2 regions of the Pseudomonas sp. GL_091 genome follow, and region 2 is predicted to be linked to the other one. Evidence: predicted binding sites of a transcription regulator. Region 2 holds the regulator's gene; the other holds the start of a gene.
What was found. The regulator sigma-54, encoded in region 2, starts transcription at its own class of promoters, with help from an activator protein. The targets are predictions, from matches to a motif close to ANTGGCATNNANNTTGCTNT.
Positions count from the first base shown of each region.

Region 1: glnK (P-II family nitrogen regulator) is a predicted target of sigma-54. The motif match lies at 3,904-3,923, and genes of this name have one in related genera.

Region 1 covers NZ_CM174451.1:6,942,765-6,953,702, reverse strand. The annotation lists gene AC3ITY_RS31790 (YifB family Mg chelatase-like AAA ATPase) at 1-1,394, opposite strand, end outside; gene AC3ITY_RS31785 (hypothetical protein) at 1,668-2,468, opposite strand; gene AC3ITY_RS31780 (hypothetical protein) at 2,570-3,016, opposite strand; gene AC3ITY_RS31775 (accessory factor UbiK family protein) at 3,450-3,710, opposite strand; gene glnK (P-II family nitrogen regulator) at 4,130-4,468, shown strand; gene AC3ITY_RS31765 (ammonium transporter) at 4,504-5,841, shown strand; gene AC3ITY_RS31760 (secondary thiamine-phosphate synthase enzyme YjbQ) at 6,056-6,481, shown strand; gene sutA (transcriptional regulator SutA) at 6,583-6,906, shown strand; gene AC3ITY_RS31750 (HAD family hydrolase) at 7,092-7,799, opposite strand; gene xerC (tyrosine recombinase XerC) at 7,796-8,695, opposite strand; gene AC3ITY_RS31740 (DUF484 family protein) at 8,698-9,423, opposite strand; gene dapF (diaminopimelate epimerase) at 9,437-10,267, opposite strand; gene lysA (diaminopimelate decarboxylase) at 10,272-10,938, opposite strand, start outside.
Region 2 covers NZ_CM174451.1:914,920-925,857, forward strand. The annotation lists gene AC3ITY_RS04075 (YhdP family protein) at 1-1,299, shown strand, start outside; gene AC3ITY_RS04080 (carbon-nitrogen hydrolase family protein) at 1,369-2,223, shown strand; gene tldD (metalloprotease TldD) at 2,236-3,678, shown strand; gene yjgA (ribosome biogenesis factor YjgA) at 3,727-4,251, opposite strand; gene pmbA (metalloprotease PmbA) at 4,360-5,706, shown strand; partial or broken gene AC3ITY_RS04100 (ZIP family metal transporter) at 5,771-5,866, shown strand; gene AC3ITY_RS04105 (HPr family phosphocarrier protein) at 6,045-6,317, opposite strand; gene rapZ (RNase adapter RapZ) at 6,333-7,190, opposite strand; gene ptsN (PTS IIA-like nitrogen regulatory protein PtsN) at 7,193-7,657, opposite strand; gene hpf (ribosome hibernation-promoting factor, HPF/YfiA family) at 7,670-7,978, opposite strand; gene AC3ITY_RS04125 (RNA polymerase factor sigma-54) at 8,053-9,546, opposite strand; gene lptB (LPS export ABC transporter ATP-binding protein) at 9,910-10,635, opposite strand; gene lptA (lipopolysaccharide transport periplasmic protein LptA) at 10,635-10,938, opposite strand, start outside.

The DNA.
Region 1 (10,938 bases), 1.1 Mb from region 2:
AGTCGATGGGCCGCTCGCAGCGACAAGGTCAATCGCTCACATGCCGTTTCCAGCCAGGTTTCGTCGGTTGTGGATAACTTGCAGTGTTCGCGCAGGCCCGGCAGATCAAGGAAAGCGTTCGCGCAGCCCTGGCGTTTTTGTTGTCGCTCTCGGGCGTCGGCAACCAGCACTGCGGCGGTAGCGGTGTCATCACCGGGTTTCAGCGCAGGGTTCAACGCCGTGGCTTCCCGAGCGACGGTCAGGTGCAGGTCGATTCGGTCCAGCAACGGCCCTGACAGTTTGTTGCGGTAACGCTGGACCATGTCCGGTGTACAACTGCATTTGCCGCTGGGTTCGCCAAGATATCCACAGGGGCACGGGTTCATCGCGGCTACCAATTGGAAACGGGCCGGGAAGCGGACACGATCCTTGGCGCGGGAGATTACGATGTGACCGGATTCAAGCGGCTCCCTTAACACCTCCAACACCTTGCGATCGAATTCCGGAAGTTCGTCGAGAAATAGAACGCCATGATGGGCGAGGGTTATTTCACCGGGTTGCGGTTTCGAGCCGCCGCCGACCAATGCCGGCCCGGAAGCGGAGTGGTGGGGTTGGCGGAATGGTCTTTGCGGCCATTGGCTCAATGGCACGCAACTGGTAACGGATTGAATGGCTGCGACTTCAAGAGCTTCATTTTCGGCTAGCGGTGGGAGCAAACCCGGTAAACGACTCGCCAACAGCGTTTTCCCCGTCCCCGGCGGCCCGCTGAACAGGAGGTTGTGAGCCCCCGCCGCTGCAATCAGCAAAGCGCGCTTGGCCGAGAGTTGGCCCTGCACTTCATTCAAGTCAGGATAGGGTTTGCTGGCATAGAGCAAGCCGTTGGAGACATAAGGCTCAATCGGTGTATGCCCATTGAAATGCGCAACGGCCTCAAGCAGATGATCCACCGCAATCACTTTCAGTCCCGAGGCCAGGCACGCTTCCTCGGCGTTAGCTCGCGGCACCATCAACCAGCGCCCGGCCTTGCGTGCCGCCAGCGCCGCCGGCAGAACCCCACGAACCGCCCGCACGGCACCTGATAACGCCAACTCCCCAAGGCATTCCGCATCATCGAGCGTCAATGTAGGCACCTGCACACTGGCCGAGAGGATCCCCAGGGCAATCGCCAGATCGAACCGCCCGCCATCCTTGGGCAAATCCGCGGGCGCCAGATTCAACGTGATCCGTCGCGCCGGAAATTGCAGCCCGGAATTGATGATCGCGCTGCGCACCCGATCCTTGCTTTCCTTCACCGCCGCTTCGGGCAGGCCGACCATGGTCAGCGATGGCAAACCATTGGCCAGATGGACTTCAACGGTGACGGCTGGCGCCTCCACGCCGACCTGGGCGCGGCTGTGGACGATGGAGAGGGACATTGTCGTTCCTTGAGCTAAACGGGGGCTGCTTCCTGCGGGTTTTTGAAGGGTAGTCGTGGAGTCTTGCCAGAGAGGAGGGAAACTTTCGCAGAATGTTGCTGAAGCCACTATACGTAACAGCAGCCAAACGCTGCGTTCGGCTGCGGTGGCAAATCCACCTCCTGAGCAATCGCACTACTCAACGCTGTTTGCGAGTTGCATAAGGAGTGTCTGCAAAACATATCGCAGGTATTTGACTTCTCGAATTTATTCAGCGTGCAAAATAAAAATAATTTATGTTGAAGCAGCTTCTTTGGAAGAGGTTGTGTCGTCAAACAAACTACTGTCACCGTCCAGGATTTTGCTAGCGAAGCGCTCGGTATCCATCTTTTTTTTGCCTTCTGCGATATTCGTAAAATAGTTGAAGTCTAAATCTATCCAGTCCTTGAGTTTGGTTTCGTAGTTGTTTGGATACTGTGCTTGCTCCACGGGAGGCAGGCCCTTGTAATGGTCAAGGACACTTTGGAAGAAGTTGGTAAGCTTTCCAGTGCTGTTATATTCAAATTCTGCTTCGGCCACCACTTTCTGTCGCCATGCAAATTCTTGTTTGGCCGATTCTTCCAATGCTGCCCGTCTTTCATTGACGGTAAAGGTGCCGCTGTCATCGTAAGTGATTAAGGCCAGTTGATCCATGGGCATTCCAGAAAACGGATTTTTGCCGAGTCCGTTTGTATACTGTGTCGCACTTTTGGCGCGCGCTAATAATGTGGGGTTATCTGAGTCGGGAACTTCAGAGTCGTGTTTTGATTTATTGGCAGTATAATTAGCACTCTCCAATTCGTTGAATGTGTTTTTAGCCATCGAACTCAGTTCCATTTTAGTCAGGCGTACATCCCGGGCCTGTGCACGTACTGAGGCTTCGCTCAATTGGCTCGCTAGCGTGGAAACGGTACTGCTATCTCGTGCGTTGCCATACGGGCCCTGGGGGCTACTTTGGTTGACACCTGGGTTTTTGCTGGGAGTCGCTGTCAGTTTTTTAGTTCCAGCCAGCGTTTGGCCGCTGTTAACTGCAGAGTTGTTTAGTGAATTAAACATTTTTTGCAACTCCTTGTTTGATGACTAAGACATGATCAATCGCCTGATAATATTGATACTTTGGCAAGATCTTGCAAACCACTTAAGGCCCGCTACATGCTTCACTTCATGGTGATTACTACTGACCAGGCATAGGAGGACGGATTTGTTCTAGTTACCTTGATGGTGCAGGTGGCGCCGCCGCTAGGAGTTGCCGTATTATTCCATTTTGGGATTTTGGTCGCGCCTGGGCCAACAGTCTCCACAAATGTAGCTAAATAAATACATTTTTTTCTACCCATTTGATATCGCAAATTAGCATAGTTGTGGCCAGGAAACATCCGGCTTTGTATGGTGTACGTATCCGAGCCATTTGCAATTACGGACTCTTGTGGAGTAGGTGATGCGTTTACTTTTGTTGTAGCTTCATTGTTGGTTGTGGGGGTGTACGTAGCAGTCTGTGTTCCAAGGTTCTTGAATGTGACTGTTACAGGCGGCCCGGCGATAGCTGAACTTATGTGAAATGCAGTCAATGCGAAAGTCGCAATTAAAGACTTAGGCAGTTTCATGGGTGTTGCTCCTTGTGGTGTTGGTAACAATATTCCATTTAAAAAATTGTGCTCATCACAATCTATTATCCAAGCCTGTAGCATGGGCTTGAACTTTCTCGAGCGGGTGCAGTTCCGGCATTCAAATGAGGGAAACTGCTTCTGATTTTCGCCAAACGAATCGGGTGGCAGCTGTGCGCGGGTTGGCGAACCGGTGCCTGCGGAAAAACCGGCAGACCCGAGGGCCTTCAACTGAGAGTGAGTTTAGGAACCGGAGTTTTGCGGCGCAATCGGACGGCGAATGAGATTGATGTAGGAAGTTGCCGGGATTCTCGCGAGCTTGAAGATCGCAGCCTACGGCAATTCCTACAGGTGTATCTGAAGGTCGTTCCGACCTTATCGCGAGCAAGTCGCGCCCATATTGGATTGGGTTTGATGGTGGGAGCTGGGGGCGTTACTCGGTCGGCGGATTCAGTTTCGCTTCCAGCTCCGCCACCTTCGCCTCAAGGCTCTCCAACCGCGCCCGGGTGCGCGCCAATACAACCATCTGGCTATCGAATTCTTCCCGACTCACCAGATCCAGTTTGCTGAAGCCGCTCTGCAGCAACATTTTGAACTGGCTTTCGATTTCAGCTTTCGGCAGAGGCGTGTCGCCGCTGAAGAGGCGGGAGGCGGTGCCGGTGAGGGCGTCGAGGAAGTCTTTTGGCGCGAGCATGGGCAATGTCCTGGAAACAATGACGGGCAGTGTATCACGCAGTGTCTATAGTCATTTGCGCAGGCGAAGGGCGCACGCTTTTCGCGCATGGGGACGGACGGCGTCGCACCGTTATTGTGCGTAACCCGGCGAGTGTTGTTGCGATATGGCGGACATCTGCCGGCAAAATGTTGAAAACTATGAGTTTTGTGGATATGGCAAGGTTTCTGCTTAGATGCTGGTAACCCATGCACTGATGCAGTCGTTGTGACGAATGCAGTGCGCCAGGCGGAACGCGGGGAGTGTTTCGCAGGGAGCGGTTAGCTGGCGTCGAACGGGCAGGTAAGGCCGACGATGCGTTACAAAGCCAGGCACTGCGCTTAGACTTGAGTCGGGTTTGTTTTCCTGGGGCAAGTCCACCAATTCGGGAGAGAGTTTTCATGAAGCTAGTCACTGCCATCATCAAGCCGTTCAAGCTGGACGACGTACGCGAGTCGCTGTCCGAGATCGGCGTGCAGGGCATTACCGTCACTGAAGTCAAAGGCTTTGGTCGGCAGAAGGGTCACACCGAGCTGTATCGCGGCGCGGAGTACGTGGTCGATTTCCTGCCCAAGGTGAAGATCGACGTCGCCATCGATGACAAGGATCTGGACCGGGTAATCGAGGCCATCACCAAGGCTGCCAACACCGGCAAGATCGGTGACGGCAAGATCTTCGTGGTCAATCTGGAACAGGCGATTCGCATCCGTACCGGCGAAACCGATACCGACGCTATCTAAGCCGCCACAAACCCAACGCCCCAGGAGAAAACAAAATGACTCTGCGTAAATTCGCAGGGCTAGGAGCCCTGTTGTCCCTCGTAATGCCCAGCCTGGCCATGGCGGCAGACGAAGTGGCGGCCCCAGTCCTCAACTCCGGCGATACCGCCTGGATGTTGACCTCTACAGCTCTCGTGCTGTTCATGACCATTCCCGGCCTTGCGCTGTTCTACGGTGGCATGGTCCGGTCGAAAAATATTCTTTCCGTGATGATGCAGTGCTTCGCCATTACCGGTCTGATCAGCGTCCTGTGGGTCATTTATGGCTACAGCATCGCGTTCGACACCACGGGCATGGAGCAGGGCGTCATCAACTTCAACTCGTTCTTCGGCGGCATGGGCAAGGCATTCCTCGCCGGTATCACGCCAGCCAGCCTGACCGGCCCTGCGGCGCTGTTCCCCGAGGCGGTGTTCGTCACCTTCCAGATGACCTTCGCGATTATCACCCCGGCGTTGATCGTCGGCGCCTTCGCCGAGCGGATGAAGTTCTCCGCGATGCTGGTGTTCATGGGCGTGTGGTTCACCCTGGTTTACGCGCCGATTGCGCACATGGTCTGGTCCGGAAACGGCGGCCTGTTGTGGGACTGGGGAGTTCTGGACTTCGCCGGCGGCACCGTGGTGCACATCAACGCCGGTGTGGCTGGTCTGGTTGCCTGCCTGGTGCTGGGCAAGCGTAAGGGCTTCCCGACCACGCCGATGGCGCCGCACAACCTCGGTTACACCCTGATGGGCGCGGCCATGCTGTGGGTCGGCTGGTTCGGCTTCAACGCCGGTTCCGCCGCTGCGGCCAACGGCACCGCCGGCATGGCGATGCTGGTAACTCAAATCGCTACCGCTGCTGCTGCGCTGGGCTGGATGTTTGCCGAGTGGATCACCCACGGCAAGCCTAGTGCACTGGGCATTGCTTCGGGCGTGGTTGCCGGTCTGGTGGCAATCACCCCGGCTGCCGGCACCGTTGGCCCGATGGGCGCGCTGGTCATCGGTCTGGCGGCTGGCGTGGTGTGCTTCTTCTGCGCCACCACTCTGAAGCGCAAGCTCGGCTATGACGATTCCCTGGACGCCTTCGGTGTGCACGGTATCGGCGGTATCCTCGGCGCAATCCTGACCGGTGTGTTCGCTGCTCCGTCCCTGGGTGGCTTCGGCACCGTGACCGACATCGCCGCACAAGTGTGGATTCAATGCAAAGGCGTAGGCTTCACGGTGATCTACACCGCGATCGCCACATACATCATCCTCAAGGTGCTGGATGCGGTCATGGGCCTGCGTATCAACGAAGAAGAAGAAGCGGTCGGCATCGATCTGGCGCTTCACAACGAACGCGGCTACAACTTGTAAGCAAGCGCATAAAAAACCTGCCCGGCTTGCCGGGCATTTTTTTGTCTGGATTTTGTCATTGAAGGCTGAGCTGAAAGGTTTTTTCCTACAGGTTTTACGATGTTTACGTCGGGTGTTTTTGTGCGGTCAAAGGCTTACAGGATTGAAGGAATATTAGGGCCTTTGTTTTTTCCCAGAGCGCGCTAGAATGCGCCCCGAACGTGCGGAGAACTGTATGTGGCAACAGACTCTGATTACCTTGCGGGCGAGGCCCCGGGGCTTTCATCTGGTAACGGACGAGTTACTCGCCGGCCTGCCTGAACTCAAGGCGTGTCGGGTCGGTCTGTTGCATTTGTGGCTGCAGCATACCTCGGCGTCGTTGACCATCAACGAGAACGCCGATCCGGCGGTACGTCGCGACTTCGAACGATTTTTCAATCGTCTGATCCCACAAGGAACAGACGGCTATGAGCATAACGACGAAGGCCTGGACGACCTCCCGGCGCACTTCAAGGCCAGCGTGATTGGCTGTCAGCTCAGTTTGCCGATTGCGGCAGGCCGGTTGGCGTTGGGGACCTGGCAAGGCGTTTATCTGGGCGAGCACCGTGATCATGGCGGTGCCCGTAAAGTCCTCGCCACCGTGCACGGTGAAGAGGCATAACCGCTGGTCAGCAGCGGCTGTTGATTTTTTTCCGGCAGCCTTCGACAGAGGGCAAAGCTGGGCTATAACTAATCTGCTTTTCGCAAGTCATGAGGTAGAACATGAGCGACGATGATCTGGAAAACGACGACCTCGAAGTAGGCGACGACGACGAAACCGAAGAAGGTCTGGAAGCAGCGGCGGAAGACGTCGCTGAAGACGACGGCGGTGATGCGCCGGTTCCGACCGCCAAAGGCAAGGCCAAGGCAGCGGTATCGGTCGATGAGCTGCCGAGTGTCGAAGCCAAGAACAAGGAACGCGATGCTCTCGCGCGGGCTATGGAGGAGTTTTTGGCCAAGGGCGGCAAAGTGCAGGAAGTGGAGGCCAATGTGGTCGCCGATCCGCCCAAGAAGCCGGACAACAAGTACGGCAGCCGGCCTATCTGAACCTGCTACCCGCTTGCTGAAAAAGCCCGCCGTCGCTGCGGGCTTTTTCATGCCTGATACAAAATTTTGGGTTGAGCACAGTTCCTCTGTGGGAGCGAGCCTGCTCGCGATGACAATTGACCAGACGCCGATATGGTGACTGTCAGACCGCTATCGCGAGCAGGCTCGCTCCCACAGGTTTTGTGTCAAGCCGACACCGAATTCCACCGCGCCAGCAACGCCGGCAAATCAGTCAGGCTGCGAATCTCCGCATCCGGCAGCCGTTCTGCTTCCCAGACCTTGCCCGCCGGGTTGAACCATATCGCCCGCATTCCCGCCTGCTGCGCACCGGCAATGTCATCGCCCGGATGATCGCCAATGTGCACCGCCGATTCAGCGGTCGCGCCACCGCGCTGCAAGGCCTCCTGGAACAATCGCGCGTCGGGTTTGGCGATGCCGATGTCTTCGGCGCACAGCGCAAACTTGAAGTAGTCCGCCAGGCCTAGCCGACGCACATCGGCGTTGCCATTGGTGACCACGCCGAGGGCGTAGTGGTTGGCGAGGATTTCCAGGGTCGGTTCGACCTCTGGAAACACTTCGATCTGATGCCGGGCGTGCAGGAATACTTCAAAGCTCTTGTCCGCCAGATCCGAAGCTTCTGCATGGGTGTAGCCGGACTCTTCCAGTGCATGGAACAGCACTCGTCGACGTAGGGCGCTGATGCGGTGCTTGAGGCTAGGCTCATTGCTCAATACGCGCTCACGAATGGCCCACAGATGCTCCACCGGCACCGCCCCCAGATTGGGCGCGTGCTCGGTCAGCCATTCACGCAAAACGGCTTCGGCGCTGACGATTACCGGGGCGGTGTCCCACAGGGTGTCGTCGAGATCGAAGGTGATCAACTGAATACTCATGAATCGTCGCCTTTCATGCGTTTGGCCCGTGGGTGGGCGCTGTCGTAGACCGCTGCCAGGTGCTGGAAGTCCAAGTGGGTGTAAATCTGCGTGGTCTTGATGTCCGAGTGGCCGAGCAGTTCCTGCACCGCGCGCAGATCCTGGGAGGATTCCAGCAAATGGCTGGCGAAGGAGTGCCGCAGCATGTGCGGATGCAGGTTCTGTCCCAGTTCGCGCTCGCCGGCAGCCTTGACCCGCACCTGGATCGCCCGGGGGCCGAGACGTCGACCTTGTTGGCTGACAAACACCGCATCGTCCGCCGGGTTGGCCATGGCCCGCAGTGGCAGCCACAGTTCCAGGGCTTCGCGGGCTTTTTTTCCTACCGGCAGCAGGCGGGTCTTGCTGCCTTTGCCGAGCACCTGGACCATACCGTCAGCCAGATCGAGCTGATCGAGATTGAGCCCCGTCAGCTCCGACAGCCGCAAGCCAGAGGAATAGAACAGCTCCAGAATCGCTTGGTCCCGGCGAGCCAGAAAGTCATCCTCGACACCACCTTCCAGCAGTTGCAGCGCACGGTCGGTGTCGAGAGTTTTCGGCAGGCGGCGTTCGCCTTTGGGGGGCGCGAGGCCATTGGCCGGATCGTGGTCGCACAGGCCTTCGCGGTTCAGGTAGTGATAGAGCCCCCGAACGGCCGACAGCAATCGTGCCAGGCTGCGGGATGATTGACCCTGGGCGTGCAGACGGGCAACCAGGCTGCGCAGGCGCTGGATGTCCAGCGCCGTCCAGCTGCCGATATTCTGTTTGACGCACCAGCCCAGCACTTTATCGAGGTCGCGGCGGTAGGCCGACAGCGTGTGCGGCGACACCTGCCGCTCACTGCGCAGGTGTTCGCAGTAAGCGTCCAGTTGTCGTTCCATGTTCAGCGTACCGAGCGCAGGGAGTTGTTGACCCGTGGCAGCACGCGACCCATGACTTCAGCGATGTAGCTCAGGAACAAGGTGCCCACCGAGCTTTTGTAGTGCTGCGGATCGCGGCTGGCGATGGCCAGGATGCCGTGGATGCCTTGGTAGCTGATGGCAACGACCGCGGTGGAACCGATTTGCTTGCGCTGTTCTTCGCCGAACAGGAAGTCCAGTTCATGCTCGCGCAGGCTGCCACTGACGCTTTTGTCTTCCGAGAGCAGGCCGCCAATAGCCACTTGCGCTTCGGCGTGGGTGACCCAGCGGCCCACCGGCATGGCGTTGTCGCCGAGCAGGATGAGGCTGACGAAGGGCACCTGGAAGTCCTGACGCAGGCTGTCTTCGACGCACATCACCACGTCTTCCAGGCTGGCGGCATCCATCAGCGCCAGCAGCAATCGACGGGTTTTTTCGAACAGCCGATCGTTGTCCCGAGCGACATCCATCAAATGCGACAGGCGATGGCGCAGTTCAATGTTGCGGTCGCGCAGGATGGTCATCTGACGCTCCACAAGCGACACGGTATCGCCGCGCCGATGGGGAATACGCAGGGACGGGAGCAGTTCTTCGTGCTCGACGAAGAAGTCCGGATGAGCCTCCAGGTACGCGGCAACAGCCGCCGCCTCCAGGCTTTCGGACGGTGATTCGTCAGCTTGTCGTGCGGGTACCTGAGGCTTGTCGGTCATGGGTTTCGCTCACTCAAAGACGCACTTGTCCTTCATATACGCGCACTGCCGGACCGGTCATCATCACCGGTTGACCAGGGCCTGCCCATTCGATGGACAGGCGCCCGCCAGGCAGGTCGATCAATAGCGGCGAATCCATCCACCCCTGGCTGATCGCGGCCACTGCGGCGGCACAGGCGCCGGTTCCGCAAGCCTGGGTTTCCCCGGCTCCACGCTCCCAGACGCGCAACTGCGCGCGGCTCCGGTCGATGACCTGGAGAAAACCGACATTGACCCGTGCCGGGAAGCGCGGGTGATGTTCGATTTTCGGGCCCAGCTCATGCACCGGCGCGTTGTTTATATCGCTGACCCGCAGCACGGCATGGGGGTTGCCCATGGACACGGCGGCCAGGTCGACCTGGGTGCCGTCGACGTCGACCTGATAACTCTTGGCCTGCTCCGGCGCCTGGAACGGAATATCCGCCGGCACCAGGCGTGGGGCGCCCATGTTGACGCTGATCTGGCCGTCGTTTCGCACGTCCAGTTCGATGACGCCGCTTTTGGTCTCGACGCGGATCTGCCGCTTTGCGGTCAGGCGCTTGTCGAGCACAAAGCGGGCGAAGCAGCGCGCACCGTTACCGCACTGTTCCACTTCGGAACCGTCGGAGTTGAAGATCCGATAGCGGAAATCCACGTCCGGATTGCTTGGCGCTTCAACGATCAGCAACTGGTCGAAACCGATGCCGGTGTGCCGGTCGCCCCATTGCTTGGCGTGCTTGGGCAGGATATGCGCGTGCTGGCTGACCAGGTCGAGGACCATGAAGTCATTGCCCAGGCCGTGCATCTTGGTAAAACGCAGCAGCATGGTTTTACTCCGGCAGCAGGCTTTCGCCAGCAAACAACTCGGCTACCGTCTCACGGCGACGCACTTCAAATGCCTGATCACCGTCCACCAACACTTCTGCGGTACGGCCGCGGGTGTTGTAGTTGGAACTCATGACAAAGCCGTAGGCACCGGCCGAATGCACGGCCAGCAGGTCGCCTTCTTCCAGGGCCAGTTGACGATCCTTGGCCAGGAAGTCGCCGGTCTCGCAGATCGGACCGACGATGTCGTAGGCGCGAGCAACGGAGGTGCGCGGGCGCACGGCAGTGACGTCCATCCAGGCTTGATACAACGCCGGGCGGATCAAGTCGTTCATGGCGGCGTCGACGATGGCGAAGTCTTTGTGCTCCGTGTGCTTGAGGTACTCGACCTGGGTCAGCAATACGCCGGCGTTGGCGACGATGAAGCGGCCTGGCTCGAACACCAGCGCCAGGTCACGACCGTCGAGACGCTCGCGCACGGCTTTGATGTAGTCGGCAGCCAGTGGCGGCTCCTCGTCCTTGTATCGCACGCCCAGGCCGCCACCGAGGTCGATGTGGCGCAGGTAGATGCCGCAATCGCCAAGGCGGTCGACCAGGCCCAGCAGGCGGTCGAGAGCGTCGATGAACGGCGGCAGGGTGGTCAGTTGCGAGCCGATGTGGCAATCGACGCCG
Region 2 (10,938 bases):
TGGGTCAACTACGCGGACCTGGCGAGTTTCACGTTCGCGGCCCCGGCCAGCAATTTCGCCGACGGTCGCGGGGACTTGTTCCTCGGTGGCGGCGAGGCCGTGTTGCCTGGCACCAAAGGCTTGCGGATACGGGGCGTGCTGTCGGAACTGGACGTTGGCCCGTGGAAGGACCTGGTGGATAAATACGCCGGGCAGGACCCCGGCGGCAGCGCCAAGCAATTACTCAGCGGCGCGGATTTCAAGGTGGGCAAGCTCAGTGGTATCGGTACCACGCTCGATCAGGCCTCGATCCAGCTGGCGCGCAAGCCTTCCGCCTGGGCGCTGCAACTCGACAGCCAGCAGATCAAGGGCAGCGCCAGCCTTCCCGATTCGAAGGCCACGCCAATCACGATCAATCTGCAAACCGTGCGCCTGCCCGCACCGGACCCGGCCGTGCTGGCCGATGAAAACTCGCCGGATCCGCTGGCGTCGGTGGATCCGACGAAAATCCCCGCGATGGACATCATCATCAATCAGCTATTCCAGGGCCAGGATCTGGTGGGGGGCTGGTCACTGAAGATTCGTCCGACGCCCAAGGGTATCGTGTTCAACTCGCTGGACCTGGGCCTCAAGGGCATGCTGTTGGTGGGCAGCGGTGGCTGGGAAGGCGTGCCCGGCGCCAGCACAAGCTGGTACAAGGGCCGTATCAGCGGCAAGAACCTCGCCGATGTGCTCAAGGGCTGGGGGTTTGCGCCGAGCGTCACCAGTCAGGACTTTTATATGGATGTCGATGGCCGCTGGCCCGGCTCGCCAGCCTGGGTGGCGACCAAACGTTTCTCCGGCTCGCTCGATGCGACGCTCAATCAGGGCCAGTTCGTCGAGGTCGAAGGCAGTGCCCAGGCGTTGCGGGTATTTGGTTTGCTCAACTTCAACTCCATCGGCCGGCGCCTGCGCCTGGACTTCACCGACCTGTTCGGCAAAGGCCTGAGTTATGACCGGGTCAAGGGGCTGCTGGTTGGGACCAATGGAGTGTATGTCACCCGTGAGCCGATCCGGCTGACCGGCCCGTCGAGCACCATCGAACTCGACGGCACCTTGAACATGGTGGCCGATCAGATCGATGCGAAACTGCTGGTGACCTTGCCAGTGACCAATAACTTGCCGATCGCCGCACTGATCGTCGGTGCACCCGCGGTCGGCGGGGCGCTATTCCTGATCGACAAGCTGATCGGTGACCGTGTCTCCCGTTTCGCCAGTGTGAAGTACACCGTCCAGGGGCCGTGGAAAGAACCGAAAATCACCTTCGACAAGGCTTTTTGAGATCCTTTTGAAAAGGCACTCGGCAAGCCTATGGAGTAGCATGGCCGCATACGATTCCAGGAGTGCGCCATGTCTGTAGCGGTGATTCAAATGGTCAGCCAGAGCGATGTGCCGGCCAATCTGGCCCAGGCCCGTCGCTTGCTCGAGCAAGCGGCCGCCGGTGGCGCGCAGCTCGCGGTATTGCCGGAAAACTTCGCCGCCATGGGCCGGCGCGACATTGCCGACATCGGGCGCGCCGAAGCACTGGGCGAAGGCCCGATCCTGCCCTGGTTGAAACAGACCGCACGCGACCTCAAGTTATGGATTGTGGCCGGCACATTGCCGTTGCCGCCGGTGGATCAGCCGACGGCCAAAGCCCATGCCTGTTCATTGCTGGTCGATGACCAGGGCGAAACGGTGGCGCGCTACGACAAGCTGCACCTGTTCGACGTGGACGTGGCGGACAATCGTGGCCGTTATCGTGAATCCGATGACTATGCTTATGGCAACGGGGTGGTCGTGGCGGACACGCCCGTCGGCCGGGTCGGCCTGACGGTCTGCTATGACCTGCGCTTTCCCGAACTGTACAGCGAATTGCGCGCGGCCGGCGCGGAACTGATTACCGCCCCTTCGGCCTTCACGGCGGTGACCGGTGCAGCGCATTGGGATGTGCTGATCCGTGCGCGAGCCATCGAGACGCAATGTTACGTGCTCGCGGCTGCCCAGGGCGGGACGCATCCGGGGCCGCGGGAAACCTTTGGCCATGCCGCCATCATCGACCCGTGGGGGCGTGTGCTGGCGCAACAGGATCAAGGCGAGGCCGTGCTGCTGGCCGAACGCGACTGCAGCGAACAGGCGTCCATTCGGGCGCGGATGCCGGTGTCCAGTCACCGGCGCTTTTTCTCGCAGGGCGCCCAGCGACCTGCATCAGAACGACGAATTTAAGGCGTAAAGCATATGAGCGAGTTGTTGTCCTCAGTCAGTGAACACCTGCTGGCGCCCGGTGGCGTCACGATCGAGAGCCTGCAAGGCGTGCTCGGCGACTTGGCCGGGCCGGGCATCGATGCGGCCGACCTGTATTTCCAGGGGCAGATCTCCGAGTCCTGGGCGCTGGAAGACGGCATCGTCAAGGAAGGCAGCTTCAACCTTGACCAAGGTGTGGGCGTGCGCGCGCAATCGGGTGAAAAAACCGGTTTTGCCTACAGCAATGCCATCACCCTTGAAGCCTTGGGCGCGGCGGCGCGTGCCGCCCGTTCGATTTCCCGGGCCGGGCAGCACGGCACCGTACAGGCATTCACCAGTCAGGATGTCGCGCAGTTGTATGCGCCGGACAATCCCCTGGAAGTGCTGACCCGTGCCGAGAAAGTCGATTTGCTCAAGCGAGTCGACGCCGCGACCCGCGCCCTCGACCCACGCATCCAGCAAGTCACCGTGAGCATGGCCGGTGTCTGGGAGCGGATTCTGGTGGCTTCCACTGACGGCGGTTTGGCGGCGGACGTACGACCGCTGGTGCGTTTCAACGTCAGTGTGATCGTCGAGCAGAACGGTCGCCGCGAGCGTGGCGGCCATGGCGGTGGTGGTCGGACCGATTACCGTTACTTCCTCGGCGAAGACCGCGCCATGGGCTATGCCCGTGAAGCGTTGCGCCAGGCGTTGGTCAATCTCGAAGCCATTCCGGCACCGGCCGGTACCTTGCCGGTGGTGCTCGGTTCCGGCTGGTCGGGCGTGCTGTTGCACGAAGCCGTCGGTCATGGTCTGGAAGGCGACTTCAATCGTAAGGGCAGTTCGGCCTACAGCGGGCGCATGGGCGAGATGGTTGCGTCGAAGCTTTGCACCATTGTCGATGACGGCACCCTGGCCGGTCGCCGTGGCTCGTTGAGCGTCGATGACGAAGGCACGCCGACCGAGTGCACCACGCTGATTGAAAACGGCGTGCTCAAAGGCTACATGCAGGACAAGCTCAACGCGCGCCTGATGGGCGTGGCCCGCACCGGTAACGGTCGTCGCGAATCCTACGCGCACCTGCCGATGCCGCGCATGACCAACACCTACATGCTCGCCGGCGAAAGCGACCCGGCGGAAATCATCGCTTCGGTGAAACGCGGCATCTACTGCGCCAACCTGGGTGGCGGTCAGGTGGACATCACCAGCGGCAAGTTCGTGTTCTCCACCAGCGAGGCGTACCTGATCGAGGACGGCAAGATCACCGCTCCGGTCAAAGGCGCGACCTTGATCGGCAACGGGCCTGAAGCCATGAGCAAAGTGTCGATGGTCGGTAATGATCTGGCGCTGGACAGCGGTGTGGGCACGTGCGGCAAGGATGGGCAGTCGGTGCCGGTGGGTGTCGGCCAGCCAACGCTGAAGATTGATGCGATCACCGTGGGTGGCACGGGGTCGTAAGAAGTGAGGCTGCGGGTGAGCTGCGAGGCAGCTCACCCGATTCGAGAATTAACGCAGACCGCGTTGAGTCTCGTCCAGCTCACGGATGTACTTGAAGATTTTACGGCTGGAAGCAGGAGGCTTGTTTTGCGCAACCTCATGCTGGGCCTGACGGATCAGGGAACGCAATTGCTGGCGGTCCGCGTCCGGGTAGTCGACGACGAATTTTTCCAGAACGGCATCGTCGCCGGCAATCAGACGATCGCGCCAGCGCTCCAGGTTATGGAAGCGTTCGTTGTATTGGCGAGTGGAGGCATCGAGTTGATCGAGCAAAACCAGAATCGCGGCAGTGTCCTGATCGCGCATCAGCTTGCCGATGAACTGAAGGTGCCGTTTACGCGCGATGTTCGCGGTGTGCTTGGGCGCATCGGCCAGAGCCCGACGCATTCCGTCGGTCAAGGGCAGTTTTGCCAGCAAGTCAGGCTTGAGTGTTGTAAGGCGCTCGCCAAGGTCAACCAGAGCATGCAGCTCGCGTTTAACCTGGGATTTGCTTTTTTCTCCCGTATCGAGGGAGTCGTCGTAAGAATCAACCATGGTGGCCGTCCGCAAAGAAACGCCGCCATGATAACCAGTCGGGGGCCGCTTGTCCGGCCCGGTCGCTCGATGACCGTTACCGAAAGCAGAATTTGAGTGGAGAACAGCATGAGTGCAGTTGAAAGCGTCGGCCCACAAGCGTTGCCGGCACTGCAGGAACAAGTCGAGCAGATCATCGCTGAAGCCAAACGCCAGGGCGCCAGTGCCTGTGAAGTGGCAGTGTCCCTGGAGCAGGGCTTGTCGACCACGGTGCGCCAGCGTGAAGTCGAAACCGTTGAATTCAACCGCGATCAGGGTTTCGGCATCACCTTGTACGTTGGCCAGCGCAAAGGCTCCGCCAGCACCTCGGCCAGTGGACCGGAGGCGATTCGCGAAACAGTCGCCGCTGCACTGGCCATCGCCAAGCACACCTCGGAAGACGGAGCCTCGGGCCTTGCGGATGCCGCGCTGATGGCGCGGGATATTCAGGATTTCGACCTGTTCCACCAATGGGACATCACTCCGGAACAAGCCATCGAACAGGCCCTGGCCTGCGAAGCCGCGGCGTTTGCCGCCGACAGCCGGATCAAGAACGCCGACGGCACCACCCTCAGTACCCATCAAGGTTGCCGCGTTTATGGCAATAGCCATGGGTTTATCGGCGGTTACGCGTCGACTCGTCACAGCTTGAGCTGCGTGATGATCGCCGAGGCCGATGGCCAGATGCAGCGCGATTACTGGTACGACGTGAACCGCCAGGGCAATCTGCTGGCCGACCCGGTCAGCATCGGCCAGCGCGCTGCGCAACGGGCGGCAAGCCGTCTGGGCGCGCGTCCGGTGCCGACTTGCGAGGTGCCGGTGCTGTTTTCCGCCGAGTTGGCTGGGGGGCTGTTCGGCAGTTTCCTGTCGGCGATTTCCGGTGGCAGCCTGTATCGCAAGTCGTCGTTCCTTGAGGGCACTCTCGGTCAGAAGCTGTTTCCGGAGTGGCTGACCATCGACGAGCGCCCGCATCTGATGCGGGCGTTGGGCAGTGCGGCGTTCGATGGCGATGGCCTGGCAACCTATGCCAAACCGTTCGTCGAAAAAGGCGAGTTGGTGTCGTACATCCTCGGCACCTACTCCGGTCGCAAGCTCGGCATGCCGAGCACCGCCAATGCCGGGGGCGTGCACAACCTGTTCGTCACCCATGGCGATGAAGACCAGGCCGCCTTGCTGCGCCGCATGGGCCGCGGTTTGCTGGTGACAGAGTTGATGGGCCAAGGCCTGAACATGGTGACCGGTGATTACTCCCGCGGTGCAGCGGGTTACTGGGTCGAGAACGGCGAAATCCAGTTCGCGGTCCAGGAAGTGACCATTGCCGGCAACATGCGCGACATGTTCAAGCAGATCGTTGCCGTGGGTAACGATCTTGAGTTGCGCAGCAACATTCGCACCGGTTCGGTGCTGATCGAACGGATGACGGTGGCGGGCAGCTAAGCCAGGGCCGCTGTACAAAAAGGCGCGCTACTCAATGGGGGCGCGCCTTTTTTATTGACCTTGTCCCGAATCGCGCGGCAATGGTCATGACCAGCTTGCCAGCCTTGGGCTGCTGATGGGGTTCTGTTTGATGATGGTGATGGATACGGCGCTGGCTTGATTTGTGGCAAAGAGCCTTTGTGGCGAGGGAGCTTGCCCCCGCTGGGTGGCGAAGCCGCCCCAAAAACTGCAATCGAGATTCAACGTGGATGCTGTGTTCGTCGGATTTACGACTGCTACGCAGCCGAACAGGGCGATGCGGCGTTCCGACAAGCCCCCTCGCCACAAAGCCGTGACTGTTACTCGCCTTCGTCGAAGAAGTTGTTGATCAACGCCACCAGCGCATTCAGCGCTTCCTGTTCCTGCTCGCCTTCTGTGCTCAAGTGGATCGTGGTGCCTTTGCCGGCGGCCAGCATCATCATCGCCATGATGCTTTTGCCATCGACCATGGACTCTGGTGTACGACCGGCCCGGATCTGGCACGGGAACTGACCCGCCACCCCAACGAATTTTGCAGAAGCGCGAGCATGCAGGCCCAGTTTGTTGATGATTTCGATTTCCAGAGCAGGCATCGCGGTGTGAATCCTTTAGCTGAGGTCGCGGTGGCGAACCTGGACGTTCTTCAGGGTTTTTTGCAGCGCCTGCCCCAGACGCTCGGTCAGGTAGACGGAACGGTGATGTCCGCCAGTGCAGCCAATGGCAATGGTGACGTAGGCGCGGTTGCTGGCGGCAAAACGAGGCAGCCACTTTAGCAGGTATGTGGAAATGTCCTGGAACATCTCTTCGACATCCGGCTGGGCCGCCAGATATTCGGCAACCGGTTGATCGAGCCCGGATTGCTCGCGCAATTCCGGTTTCCAGTAAGGGTTGGGCAGGCAGCGCACATCGAACACCAGGTCGGCGTCCACCGGCATGCCACGCTTGAACCCGAAGGATTCCACCAGGAACGCAGTGCCCGGCTCGGGCTGATTCAACAGACGCAGCTTGATGGCGTCGCGCAGTTGGTACAGGTTCAGGCTGGTGGTGTTGATCTTGAGATCGGCGAGGTCGGCAATCGGCCCGAGCAGGTCGCTCTCGACGCTGATGGCTTCGGCCAGCGAGCGGTTGGCGTTGGTCAGGGGGTGACGTCGGCGGGTTTCCGAGAAGCGCTTGAGCAGGGTTTCTTCGTCGGCGTCCAGGTACAGGACATCGCACTGGATGTGGCGGTTGCGGACCTCTTCGAGCAGGTCGGGGAAGCGTGACAGGTGGCTGGGCAGGTTGCGCGCGTCAATGGAAACGGCGACCAGCGGCTGTAACAGCTCGGTATGAATCAAGGCACGTTCGGCCAGCTCCGGCAGCAGGCCGGCAGGCAGGTTGTCGATGCAGTAGTAGCCGTTGTCCTCAAGAACGTTGAGGGCGGTACTTTTACCTGAGCCGGAACGGCCACTGACGATGATCAAGCGCATGATTACTGACCGTTTTGCTCGTTCAGGACAACCTGATACAGGGCTTCGTTGCTTGCAGCATTACGCAGTTTTTCACGTACTTCCTTGCGGTCGAGCATGCTGGCGATCTGTCGCAGCAGCTCAAGGTGCGCATCGGTGGCGGCTTCCGGGACCAGCAGTACGAACAGCAGGTCAACCGGCGCGCCGTCGATGGCGTCGAAATCGATAGGGGCGTCCAGGTGCATCAATGCACTGATGGGCGAAACACAGCCTTTGAGACGGCAATGTGGAATAGCGATGCCATTGCCAAAACCGGTGGAGCCGAGTTTTTCACGGGCAATCAGTGCCTCGAAGACATCTTGCATCTCCAGGGCCGGCACTTCGCGGGCGATCAGATTGGCAATTTGTTCGAGGGCTTTCTTTTTACTGCCTCCCGGCACGTTCACCAGGGAACGGCCGGGGGTCAGGATACTTTCAAGTCGGATCATGGGTTGGGAGTGTTAACGACCGGTTGCGCCCTGGAGGAGGCTCTGGGTCTTTTCCTTATGCTTTTTGAGTTGTTTATCCAGCTTGTCGGTGAGTGCGTCGATCGCGGCGTACATATCAGTATGTTCCGCGTTTGCGACCACTTCATTCCCGGGAATATGCAGCGTGGCTTCGATTTTCTGCTTCAGCTTTTCGACGGTCATCGTGACCTGCACATTAGTGATCTTGTCGAAATGTCGCTCCAATCGTTCGAGTTTTTCGCCGATGTAGGTGCGAAGAGGTTCGGTCACTTCCAGTTGGTGTCCACTGATGTTGACTTGCATACAGCTTCTCCTTCGTTGCCAGTGCATAAAGCGGTAGATCAGATGATCTACCACTGGAACGCTGTGGCGTGGCTCTACATCAACCGCTTGCGTTCGCTCGAAGGCGCGATCCCGAGGGATTCGCGGTACTTGGCGACGGTGCGGCGAGCCACCTGAATGCCTTGTGCCTCCAGTAAACCAGCGATCTTGCTGTCACTCAACGGCTTTTTCTGATTTTCCGCGGCAACCAGTTTTTTGATGATCGCCCGGATCGCCGTGGACGAGCATTCGCCGCCTTCGGAGGTGCTTACGTGACTGGAGAAAAAGTACTTCAGTTCGTAAATGCCCCGGGGGGTGTGCATGAACTTCTGGGTGGTCACCCGTGAAATCGTCGACTCATGCATGCCGACCGCCTCGGCGATGTCATGCAGGACCAGCGGCTTCATGGCTTCGTCGCCGTACTCCAGAAAGCCGCGTTGATGCTCGACGATCTGGGTGGCAACCTTCATCAGGGTTTCATTGCGGCTTTGCAGGCTCTTGATGAACCAGCGGGCCTCCTGCAACTGATTGCGCATGAAGGTGTTGTCGGCGCTGGTGTCGGCGCGGCGCACGAAACCGGCGTACTGGGCGTTGACCCGCAGCCGTGGCACCGACTCCTGATTCAGCTCCACCAGCCAGCGCTCGTTGTCCTTGCGCACGATGACGTCAGGAACGACGTACTCGGCTTCGGTGGACTCGATCTGCGAGCCCGGGCGCGGGTTGAGGCTCTGGACCAGCTCGATGACCTGGCGCAGTTCATCTTCCTTGAGCTTCATGCGGCGCATCAACTGGCTGTAGTCGCGGCTGCCAAGCAGGTCGATATAATCGGTGACCAGGCGCTTGGCCTCGGCCAGCCAAGGGGTCTTGGCAGGCAACTGGCGCAATTGCAGCAGCAGGCATTCGCCCAGGTTGCGGGCGCCGATGCCGGCGGGCTCGAACTGCTGGATGCGGTGCAGGACGGCCTCGATTTCGTCCAGTTCGATGTCCAGCTCCGGGTCGAAGGCTTCGAGGATTTCCTCGAGGGTTTCGTCCAGGTAGCCCTGATTGTTGATGCAGTCGATCAGGGTCACGGCGATCAGGCGATCGGTGTCGGACATCGGGGCCAGGTTCAGTTGCCACAGCAAGTGGCTCTGCAGGCTTTCGCCGGCCGAGGTGCGGGTGGTGAAGTCCCACTCGTCATCATCATTGCTGGGCAGGCTGCTGGCGCTGGTCTGGTAAACGTCCTCCCACGCGGTGTCGACGGGAAGTTCGTTGGGGATGCGCTCGTTCCAGTCACCTTCATCGAGGTTATCAACCGTCGGGGCGCTTTCCTGGTAGGAGGGCTCCTGGATTTCAGTGTTGGGCTTTTGTTCGGCGTTGTCGGCCAAGGGGTCGGAATTGTCGAAGTCGTCGCCTTCTTCCTGGCGTTCGAGCATCGGATTGGACTCCAGGGCCTCCTGGATTTCCTGTTGCAGGTCCAGGGTCGACAATTGGAGCAGGCGGATGGCCTGTTGCAGCTGCGGTGTCATCGTCAGCTGCTGGCCCATTCTCAAGACTAGCGATGGTTTCATGGCAGGGGCTTAACACCTTATTCGCCGGCGCACATGCGCCATCCACTACAGGGCGCCGGGGCGCCAATCATAAGCAAATTATATGCCTGAAACTGAAGTGTTTGCCTAGAGCGCTGTAACAATAAAAACCTGCAAAGTTTTGTTGACAGGTTACTCCGGCTGGCCTCCCGAACATCTTTGAAGCGTCGTGTTTGCCTAGAGCGCTGTAACAATAAAAATCTGCAAAGTTTTGTTGACAGGATGCTCCAGCTGGCTCCCGAACATCTTTGAAGTGTCGTGTTTGCCTAGAGCGCTTTAACAATAAAAAAGAGTTGATTTTTTATCGAGACAAGCGCTCGTCGACTGCTCTGGCACCTCGGTGTCTTACAAGCGGAATTCGTGGCCCAGGTACACTTCCTTCACCAGGTCGTTGGCCAGGATGGTTTCAGCGTCGCCTTCGGCGATCAGTTGACCGTCGTTGACGATATAGGCGGTTTCACAGATATCCAGGGTTTCACGGACGTTGTGGTCGGTGATCAGCACGCCAATGCCTTTGGCCTTGAGGTGGTGAATGATCTGCTTGATGTCGCCGACCGAAATTGGGTCCACGCCGGCGAAGGGTTCGTCGAGGAGGATGAATTTCGGGTTGGTGGCCAGGGCGCGGGCGATTTCCACGCGACGGCGCTCGCCACCGGACAGGCTCATGCCGAGGTTGTCGCGGATGTGGCTGATGTGGAATTCCTGCAGCAGGCTTTCCAGCTCCTTGCGACGACCGGCCTTGTCGAGTTCCTTGCGGGTCTCGAGGATGGCCATGATGTTGTCGGCCACCGACAGTTTGCGGAAGATCGATGCTTCTTGCGGCAGGTAGCCGATACCGGCCTTTGCGCGACCGTGCATTGGCTGGTGGCTGACGTCCAGGTCATCGATCAGGACGCGGCCCTGGTCGGCTTGCACCAGGCCGACGATCATGTAGAAGCAGGTGGTCTTGCCGGCGCCGTTTGGGCCAAGCAGGCCGACGATCTGGCCGCTGTCGATGGACAGGCTGACGTCGCGCACGACCTGGCGGCTCTTGTAGCTCTTGGCCAGATGCTGAGCTTTCAGAGTTGCCATTACTGGGCCTTTTGCTCGTCGGTTTTCTTTTTCGGCTGGATCACCATGTCGATGCGCGGACGCGCCTCGGTGACCTTGCTGCCCGTGGCGCGACCGGCGCTGGCGAGCTTCTTGACCGTGTCGTAGACGATTTTTTCGCCTTGGGTGACGTTGTTGTCCTTGTCGACAACTTTGGCCTTGTCGATCAGTACGACGCGATTTTGCGCGGCGTGATACTGGATCGTCACGCCCCAGCCCTGAACAGGCTTGGTATCGCCAGCCGTTTGCAATTGCTCGAAGTACGCCAGGTTGCCCACCGAGGTC